DNA from 3 places in the Streptomyces sp. JLBJ103 genome. Region 1 is predicted to be linked to each of the others. Evidence: predicted binding sites of a transcription regulator. Region 1 holds the regulator's gene; each other region holds the start of a gene.
The links. Region 1 encodes HrcA, which represses chaperone genes, less so after heat shock. Its sites were predicted from a motif close to TTNGCACTCNGNNNNNCNGAGTGCNAA; they were not measured.
Positions count from the first base shown of each region.

Region 2: groES (co-chaperone GroES) is a predicted target of HrcA. The motif match lies at 1,475-1,501, and genes of this name have one in related genera.
Region 3: AC4BEG_RS12880 (FmdB family zinc ribbon protein) is a predicted target of HrcA. The motif match lies at 1,406-1,432, and genes of this name have one in related genera.

Region 1 covers NZ_CM177089.1:5,273,491-5,276,740, reverse strand. Annotated here, with positions in the region: gene dnaJ (molecular chaperone DnaJ) at 1-1,046, opposite strand, end outside; gene hrcA (heat-inducible transcriptional repressor HrcA) at 1,047-2,063, opposite strand; gene AC4BEG_RS23225 (MBL fold metallo-hydrolase) at 2,240-2,977, shown strand; gene AC4BEG_RS23220 (DUF3097 domain-containing protein) at 3,151-3,250, shown strand, end outside.
Region 2 covers NZ_CM177089.1:3,183,794-3,187,043, reverse strand. Annotated here, with positions in the region: gene AC4BEG_RS13765 (class I SAM-dependent methyltransferase) at 1-399, opposite strand, end outside; gene AC4BEG_RS13760 (polysaccharide deacetylase family protein) at 477-1,406, shown strand; gene groES (co-chaperone GroES) at 1,650-1,958, shown strand; gene groL (chaperonin GroEL) at 2,053-3,250, shown strand, end outside.
Region 3 covers NZ_CM177089.1:2,990,621-2,993,870, reverse strand. Annotated here, with positions in the region: gene AC4BEG_RS12885 (S-methyl-5'-thioadenosine phosphorylase) at 62-910, opposite strand; gene AC4BEG_RS12880 (FmdB family zinc ribbon protein) at 1,012-1,395, opposite strand; gene AC4BEG_RS12875 (potassium/proton antiporter) at 1,604-3,133, opposite strand.

The DNA of each region.
Region 1 (3,250 bases):
TTGGACAGGCGCCGCAGCAGCTCTTCCTGCTCCGCGTCCAGCTTGGTCGGGGTGGTCACCTCGACATGGACGATCAGATCGCCCCGGCCACCGCCCCGCAGGTGGGTGATACCGCGCTGGTGCAGCGGGATCGACTGGCCGGACTGGGTGCCGGGCCGGATGTCGACCTCCTCCAGGCCGTCCAGCGTCTCCAGCGGCACCTTGGTGCCGAGCGCCGCCGCCGTCATGGGGATGGTCACCGTGCAGTGCAGATCGTCGCCGCGGCGCTGGAAGACCGGGTGCGGGACCTCATGGATCTCCACATACAGATCGCCCGCCGGGCCGCCGCCCGGACCGACCTCGCCCTCGCCCGCCAGCTGGATCCGGGTGCCGTTGTCCACACCGGCCGGGATCTTCACGGTCAGGGTGCGCCGCGAGCGGATCCGCCCGTCACCGGCGCACTCCGGGCACGGGGTCGGCACCACGGTGCCGAAGCCCTGGCACTGCGGACACGGCCGCGAGGTCATGACCTGACCCAGGAAGGAGCGGGTGACCTGCGAGACCTCACCGCGGCCGCGGCACATGTCACAGGTCTGCGCCGAGGTGCCCGGCGCCGCGCCCTCACCACTGCACGTGGTGCACACCACCGCGGTGTCGACCTGGATGTCCTTGGTGGTCCCGAACGCGGCCTCGCTGAGCTCCACATCGAGACGGATCATGGCGTCCTGGCCGCGCCGGGTGCGGGACCGGGGGCCGCGCTGCGAGGCGGTGCCGAAGAAGGCGTCCATGATGTCGGAGAAGTTGCCGAAGCCCGCGCCGAAGCCTCCGGCGCCACCGCCTCCGGCCGCGCCGGACATCGGGTCCCCGCCGAGGTCGTAGACCTGCTTCTTCTGCGGGTCCGACAGCACCTCGTAGGCGGCGTTGATCTCCTTGAACCGCTCTTGGGTCTTCGGATCCGGATTCACATCCGGATGCAGCTCACGCGCGAGCCGACGGAATGCCTTCTTGATCTCGTCCTGCGAGGCATCACGCCGCACGCCCAGGACTGCGTAGTAGTCCGTCGCCACTTACGACTCCGCCAGGATCTGTCCGACGTAACGTGCCACTGCGCGTACCGCTCCCATCGTTCCGGGGTAGTCCATGCGGGTCGGTCCGACCACGCCGAGTTTGGCGACGGCCTCGTCGCCCGAACCGTAGCCGACCGCGACCACCGAGGTGGAATTCAGTCCCTCGTGAGCATTCTCATGCCCGATGCGCACGGTCATACCCGAGTCTTTGGCCTCGCCGAGCAGCTTGAGGAGGACGACCTGCTCCTCAAGTGCCTCCAGAACGGGCCGGATCGTCAGGGGAAAATCATGCCCGAAACGTGTGAGGTTCGCGGTGCCGCCGATCATCAGCCGCTCCTCGGTCTCCTCCACCAGCGTCTCGAGCAAGGTCGCCAGCACGGTCGAGACCGTTCCCCGGTCCTCCTGCTCGAAGGACTCCGGAAGATCCTGCACCAACGGCGGCACATCCGCGAACCGCCGCCCCACGACACGGCTGTTGAGCCGGGCCCGCAGATCCGCGAGCGACTCCTCACTCACCGGGGACGGGCAGTCCACCATGCGCTGCTCGACCCGGCCGGTGTCCGTGATCAGCACCAGCATCACCCGGGCCGCGGCCAGCGGCAGCAGCTCCACATGGCGCACCGTGGAACGGGTCAGCGACGGATACTGCACCACCGCGACCTGCCGGGTCAGCTGCGCCAGCAGCCGGACGGTGCGGCCCACCACGTCATCCAGGTCCACCGCGCCGTCCAGGAAGTTCTGGATGGCCCGGCGCTCCGGCGTGGACAGCGGCTTCACTCCGGCCAGCTTGTCAACGAAGAGGCGGTAGCCCTTGTCGGTGGGGATACGCCCGGCGCTGGTGTGCGGCTGCGCGATGAAGCCCTCGTCCTCCAGCGCGGCCATGTCATTGCGCACCGTGGCCGGGGAGACCCCCAGCCGGTGGCGCTCGGTGAGCGCCTTGGAGCCGACCGGCTCCTCGGTCCCCACATAGTCCTGGACAATGGCACGCAGCACTTCGAGTCTGCGTTCGCTGAGCACCCCGCGCACCTCCAGTCCAGCGGTCTCTTCGGGTCGTCCCCCTGGCACTCAACGGTCACGAGTGCCAGAACCCCTCCGCCAGTGTACGGCGGGGTGCGGTGGACAGGGCAAGAGCCGCCGTGTGGCGGAGCCCGCACGACCCGCCACGCTATCGCTCGGAGAGCTAGCGTCTCGGTATGGAGACGTGTTGGGAAGAGCCGCGATGGCACGAGGCGGGCTGGGAGACCATCGCCCCCGCGGTGGCCAGGCTGCGGATGCCGGGCTGGGACGAGACCATCGGCGTGGTCGTCGGGCGCACGGACGTACTCGTCGTGGACACCGGGGCCACGCTGCGTGACGGCGCCGCGCTGCGCACCCAGATCACCCGGCTCGCCGGGCGCCGCCCCACCCGGATCGCGCTCACCCATCCGCACTTCGACCATGTCCTGGGCACGGCCGCCTTCTCGGGCTGCGAGGTGTACGGCGCCGCGGGCCTGGACGAACTGCTGCGCGCGGAGCGGGAGGCGCTGCGCGAGTCGGCCATCCGGCACGGTGTGGACCGGGGCGCCGCCACCGAGGCCGCCGACCATCTGGTCCTCCCCCACCACCTGGTCTCCGGGGAGCTCACCCTCGACCTGGGCGACCGGCCGGTGCTGCTCGCGAACGTGGGCCCCGGGCACACCGCCCACGACCTGGCGGTACTGGTCCCCGGGCAGCCCGAGGTGGTCTTCTGCGGCGATCTGGTCGAGGAGTCCGGCCCGCCGCAGGCGGGGCCCGACGCGATCCCCGCGCGGTGGCCGGCCGCCCTGGACCGGCTGCTGGAGCTCGGCGGCGAGGAGGCGCGGTACGTTCCGGGCCACGGGTCCGTGGTGGACGCGGAGTTCGTCCGCATCCAGCGCGATGAACTGGCCGAGCGCTTCGGTGTGTCCCGCTGAGCGGCCTCGCTGAAGTCCGGTGCGGTTCGGTTGCGCCCCGAAGGGGCGCGGGGCTGTGTCGATGTGCGGCTCCGCCGCGTGGGCGCGACCAGCCACGACGCAGCCGCGGACAAACGACCCCACCTCGCGGCACTTCCCGCGGAGCGCTTAGCTCCGCGGCTATCGTCGGGCGGGTGCGCAGCCGATACGACAAGCCGGACCTGACCCCGCCCTGGAAGCGGCAGCAGCCCGCCCCGGAGGTCCCCGCCGAACCGGACCTCGTCGTGGAGGAGG
Region 2 (3,250 bases), 2.1 Mb from region 1:
GGTCAGCGGATCCCGGTCGACGGCCAGCACGGAGATCCCGGCGCGCGCCAGCGCGATGGCGTCGCCCCCGATGCCACAGCACAGATCGGCGACGCTGCGCACCCCGAACCCGGCGAACCGCTCGGCTCGGTGGACGGCCACGGAGGTACGGGTGGACTGCTCGACACCGTGTGGCGTGAAGTACATCCGGTGGGCGTCCTCGCCGAACTTGGCGACCGCCCGCTGGCGCAACTGGGCCTGCGTCAGCGCCGCCGAGACCAGCGCGGCCGGATGGTCACGGCGCAGCCGGGTCGCGGTGGCGAGCTCGTCCGCGGGGTCGTGATCCCGGAGCGCGGTGAGCAGCGCCTGCCCCTCGTCGCCGAGCAGTGAGTCGAAGGCGTCAACGTCCACATGGCCCATTCTCCCCGCTCCGGCGGGCGCATTCGCACCAGCGTGGCGCGCGCTTCCACACATTCCGACTGAAGATCGGTTATGTGATGATGATCAAGAATGGGTTTTCGAGGTATCTGGTTCTGGCCGCCGCGGCGGCCGTGTTCACGGGCTGCGGAAGCCTCGACGGTCCGCTCGCCCGCACCGCCGAGGACGCCGGCACGGCGACGGCGTCCTCCACGTCACCGTCCGAGGGGCATTCCGCCTCCGCGCGGCCGGTTCCCCCGGGATCACGAGGGGCCTCGGATGCGCCCTCCTTACCGCCCGCGGCCCCCGCGGGCATTCCCGGGGCGTACCACCGGTGGGGGCTGGACCGGCCGCTGGACAAACCGCCGCCCGCGCCCGCCGCCAAACCGCTGCTCGCCCCGGTGGAGCCGTCCGGCGAGGGGCTGCCGCCGGTCATCCGGCGGGTGCGGACCAACGATCGGGTGGTCTTCCTGACGATCGACGACGGCATCGAGAAGGATCCGCGCTTCCTGGAGCAGGCCCGCGACCTCGGTCTGCCGTTCACCGGCTTCCTCACCGACAACGTGATCGGCGACCACTACGACTACTTCGACGAGCTCCAGCGACTCGGCAACTCGATGGGGAACCACACCCTCACCCACCCCAGCCTGGCCGGTCGCGACTACGACAGCCAGCGGCAGGAGATCTGCGGTCAGCAGGAGAACCTCCGTAACCACCTCGGCCGCCAGCCGCGGCTGTTCCGCCCGCCCTACGGCGCGTACGACGAAACGACGCTCCGCGCGGCGGCCGACTGCGGGGTGCGGACCGTGGTGCTGTGGCGCGCCGAGATGGAGCCGCGGGGGATGGCCTACCGGTCCGGCGGCAGTCTCCAGCCGGGGGACATCGTGCTCGCGCACTTCCGCGGCCCGGAGCAGCTGGAGGGGAAGTCCATGACCGACATGATCACGGAGCTGGTGCGGTCGATCCAGGAGCAGGGGTTCACGGTCGCGCGGCTGGAGGACTACGTCTGACAGGGCCGACGACAGGGCCCGGCGGGCCCGGCGGCGCGGTGGCGGGCGGAGTCCGTCCCCGCGCCGCTTTGGCACTCTAGTTGACTGAGTGCTAACCGCGTCATAATGTCGAGGCTGGCACTCGGCACTGCGGAGTGCCAGCTACACAGCGACGGGCAGGTCCGGCACCCGCGACGACGGATCCACCTGGTCGCCACCTCAGACAGTTAACCCCGTGAGATCTCCGAAGGGGGAGGTCGGATCGTGACGACCACCAGCTCCAAGGTTGCCATCAAGCCGCTCGAGGACCGCATCGTGGTCCAGCCGCTCGACGCCGAGCAGACCACGGCTTCCGGTCTGGTCATCCCGGACACCGCCAAGGAGAAGCCCCAGGAGGGCGTCGTCCTGGCCGTGGGCCCGGGCCGCTTCGAGGACGGCAACCGTCTTCCGCTCGATGTCGCCGTCGGTGACGTCGTGCTCTACAGCAAGTACGGCGGCACCGAGGTGAAGTACAGCGGCGAGGAGTACCTCGTCCTCTCGGCTCGCGACGTCCTCGCGATCGTCGAGAAGTAATCACCGAAGTTTTGCCTATGAGCCGCGCCCCGGTGCCCGTGTCACAGATACCCGGGGTCGGGGCGCGGTTCGTTTGAGAGGACATACGCAACTCATGGCGAAGATCCTGAAGTTCGACGAGGACGCCCGTCGCGCCCTCGAGCGCGGCGTCAACAAGCTGGCGGACACGGTCAAGGTGACCATCGGCCCCCGTGGCCGCAACGTGGTCATCGACAAGAAGTTCGGCGCGCCGACCATCACCAACGACGGTGTCACCATCGCCCGTGAGGTCGAGGTCGAGGACCCGTACGAGAACCTTGGCGCCCAGCTCGTCAAGGAGGTGGCGACCAAGACCAACGACATCGCGGGTGACGGCACCACCACCGCCACCGTGCTGGCCCAGGCGCTGGTCCGCGAGGGCCTGCGCAACGTGGCCGCCGGTGCCTCCCCGGCCGCCCTGAAGAAGGGCATCGACGCCGCGGTCAAGGCCGTCTCGGACGACCTGCTGGCCACCGCGCGCCCGATCGACTCCAAGTCCGACATCGCCGCCGTGGCCGCGCTGTCCGCCCAGGACAAGCAGGTCGGCGAGCTCATCGCCGAGGCGATGGACAAGGTCGGCAAGGACGGCGTCATCACCGTCGAGGAGTCCAACACCTTCGGTCTGGAGCTCGACTTCACCGAGGGCATGGCCTTCGACAAGGGCTACCTCTCGCCGTACATGGTGACCGACCAGGAGCGTATGGAGGCCGTCCTCGACGACCCGTACATCCTGATCCACCAGGGCAAGATCTCCTCGATCCAGGACCTGCTGCCGCTGCTGGAGAAGGTCATCCAGTCCGGTGGCAGCAAGCCGCTGCTGATCATCGCCGAGGACGTGGAGGGCGAGGCCCTGTCCACCCTCGTCGTCAACAAGATCCGTGGCACCTTCAACGCCGTCGCGGTGAAGGCCCCGGGCTTCGGTGACCGCCGCAAGGCGATGCTCGGCGACATGGCGACCCTCACCGGCGCCACCGTCATCGCCGAGGAGGTCGGCCTCAAGCTGGACCAGGCCGGTCTGGACGTGCTGGGCACCGCCCGCCGCGTGACCGTCACCAAGGACGACACCACCATCGTCGACGGTGGCGGCAAGTCCGAGGACGTCACCGGCCGGATCGCCCAGATCAAGGCCGAGATCGAGGCTACCGACTCCGACTGGGACCGCGAGAAGCTCCAGGAGCGTCTGGCGAAGCTGGCCGGCGGTGTGTGTGTGATCCGCGTGGGCGCGGCCACCGAGGTCGAGCTCAAGGAGAAGAAGCACCGTCTGGAGGACGCCA
Region 3 (3,250 bases), 2.3 Mb from region 1:
CCCACCCAGGGCGACCCCCGCCCCGCCCAGGGGGCCCGCCCCCACCCAGGGCGGCCCCGCCCTACGGCAGTTCGATCCCCAGGTCCCAGCCGTCGTGCGCATGGGTGCACAGGCAGTCCCGCTCGGAGCTCTCGGGCAGCCTGCCCACCGCGTCGAAGAGCACCTCGCGCAGTCGCCCGACGTTCTCGCCGAACACCTTCAGCACCTCGGTGTGGGTGACGCCCTCGCCCGTCTCCACCCCGGCGTCCAGATCGGTCACCAGCGACAACGACGTGTAACAGAGCCCCAGTTCACGGGCGAGCACGGCTTCCGGATGGCCGGTCATGCCCACCACCGACCAGCCCTGTGCCGCATGCCAGCGCGATTCCGCCCGGGTGGAGAAGCGCGGCCCCTCGACCACACACATGGTCCCGCCGTCCACGGGCTCCCACGCATGGGCGCGCGCCGCGTCGACGGCCGCCTGCCGCCCCACCGGGCAGTACGGGTCGGCGAAGGTCGTGTGCACCACGTTCGGGATCCGGCCGTCCGGCAGCGGCTCACCGTCGAAGTAGGTCTGGACGCGCCCCTTCGTGCGGTCCACCAACTGGTCCGGCACCAGCAGCGTCCCCGGTCCGTACTCCGGCCGCAGTCCGCCCACCGCGCACGGCCCGAACACCTGCCGCACACCGAGCGAGCGCAGGGCCCACAGGTTGGCGCGGTAGTTGATCCGGTGCGGCGGCAGATGGTGCTTGCGGCCGTGGCGGGGGAGGAAGGCGACCCGTCGTCCCGCGATGTCGCCGAGGAAGAGCGCGTCGCTCGGCGTCCCATAGGGAGTTTCAACGGTGATTTCGGTCACATCGTTGAGGAACGAGTAGAACCCGGATCCCCCGATGACCCCTATGTCTGCTTGCCTGCTGCTGGTCTCGGCCATGTGATCACCCTAGCCAGCGGCGCCCGCCCGTACGACCGGCTTCGGGGAGACGCACGACACCCCGCCGTCTCCGGGGAGATGACGGGGTGTCGCGGGGAAGATCAGGCGGCCGAGCTGGCGCTGCTCGACGAGGAGCTCGACGAGCTGGACGTCGACGAGCTGGACGACGACGAGGAGGGCGTCGACGAGGACGAAGTGCCCGACCCGGACGAGGAGTCCGAGGACGAGGACGACGAAGCGGAGGACGAGCTGCCGCTGTCGCTCTTCGCCGCGGGCTTGGCGGAGCCGCTGCTCGAGCTGCTGGAAGAGGAACGGCTGTCGTTCCGGTAGAAGCCGGAGCCCTTGAAGACGATGCCGACCGCCGAGAACACCTTCTTCAGGCGTCCCTGACAGCTGGGGCACTCGGTGAGCGCGTCGTCGGTGAACTTCTGCACCGCCTCGAGGCCCTCGCCGCACGCGGTGCACTGGTACTGGTAGGTCGGCACGTACTTCCTCCTGGCACTCTCACTCAATGAGTGCTAACGACGCTCCATAGTGCAGTATTCCGGCCCATCAGTCCACCGGATCGAGTCATACGGTGATCGATCCCACGCGCCGCGACCGCCCCCGCCAGCCCCGCCGCCGACCTCACCACCGCGGCGAGCCCGGCCCGTCCCGGCGCCGCCGCCCAGCCGCTCGCGTCCCCCGCCGGACTCAGCCGCCCCCTGTCCCCAGCCAGCCCGCCAGCTTGCCGCCGCGCCCCACCGCCCGCAGTCGCTTCTCCGCCGCGTCGCGCACCGGGTCCGTAGCCACCACCAGCAGTTCGTCGCCGTGCCGCAGCACCGTCGAGGGCAGCGGCACAAAGCTGGCCTCGTCCCGGACGACCAGGGTGACGGCGGCCCCGTGCGGCAGCCGCAGCTCGCCGATCTCGACCCCGTGCATCTTGGAGTCCTGGGGGATGGAGACCGACAGCAGATGGCCGCGCAGGCGCTCCAGCGGCGCCGACTCGATCCCGAGGTCGGACGCCTCGTCCGACCCGCCGAGCCGCAGCCGGGTGGCCAGCCAGGGCAGCGTCGGCCCCTGGACCAGGGTGTAGACGATCACCAGCACAAAGACGATGTTGAAGATCCGTTGGCTGTCGGGGACCTCGCCGACCATGGGGATGGTCGCCAGCACGATGGGCACCGCGCCACGCAGCCCGGCCCAGGACAGCAGCGTCTTCTCCCGCCACGGCACCGGGAACGGCGCCGTGCTGACCAGCACCGACACCGGCCGGGCGACCATCGTCAGCACCAGCCCCACGACCACCGCGGGCCAGATGTCGTCGGCCAGTTCGTGCGGGGTCACCAGCAGTCCGAGCAGGACGAACATGCCGATCTGGGCGAGCCAGCCCAGGCCCTCGGCGAAGCCGCGCGTCGCCGGCCAGTGCGGCAGCCGGGCGTTCCCGAGGACGAGCGAGGCGAGATAGACGGCGAGGAAGCCGGAGCCGTGCGCCAGCGCGCCGCCCGCGTAGGCGGTGACGGCGATGGCGACCACCGCGATCGGGTAGAGACCGGAGGCTGGGAGTGCCACATGGCGCAGGCCGTAGGCGCCGAGCCAGCCGATCGCCAGCCCGATCGCCGCGCCGATCGCAAGCTCCAGGGTGATCTCGCCGATCAGGGTGTACCAGGGGCTGACAGGGCCCTGGGCGGAGAAGGCGACCACCAGGATCACCACCGGGGCGTCGTTGAAGCCCGACTCGGCCTCCAGAGCGCCCGTGAGCCTCTTGGGCAGCGGCACCTTGCGCAGCACCGAGAAGACCGCCGCCGCGTCCGTGGACGACACCACCGCGCCGATGATCAGTGCCTGCCGCCAGTCCAGTCCCACCACATAGTGCGCTGCCGCCGCGGTGACCCCCACGCTCACCGCGACGCCGACGGTCGACAAGACCGCCGCTATCGGCAGGGCGGGTTTGATCTCCCGCCACTTCGTGCCGAGACCGCCCTCGGCCAGGATCACGACCAGCGCGGCATAGCCGAGGATCTGCGTCAGCTCGGCGTCGTCGAATTTGACCCCGATGCCGTCCTGGCCGATGGCTACGCCGATCCCGAGGTAGATCAGCAGGGTGGGCAGCCCGCTGCGGGAGGAGATCCTGACGGCCGCCACCGCGATGAGGAGGACGAGCGAGCAGACCAGCAGCAGTTCATTGAGGTGGTGGACAGTCAGGGGCCGAACCTTTCTCGCGGGAGCGGCGCGGGGTCGCATAAGCGGCCCCGGCCGACCGGAACTTCATTGCCTTACCTAACATTTTACGGGTTCTTGACGCGTGCCTCCGGCGCGGGTGGTGGGCCGGGGTGTACTGACCTGCCCCGGTGGCCGGTG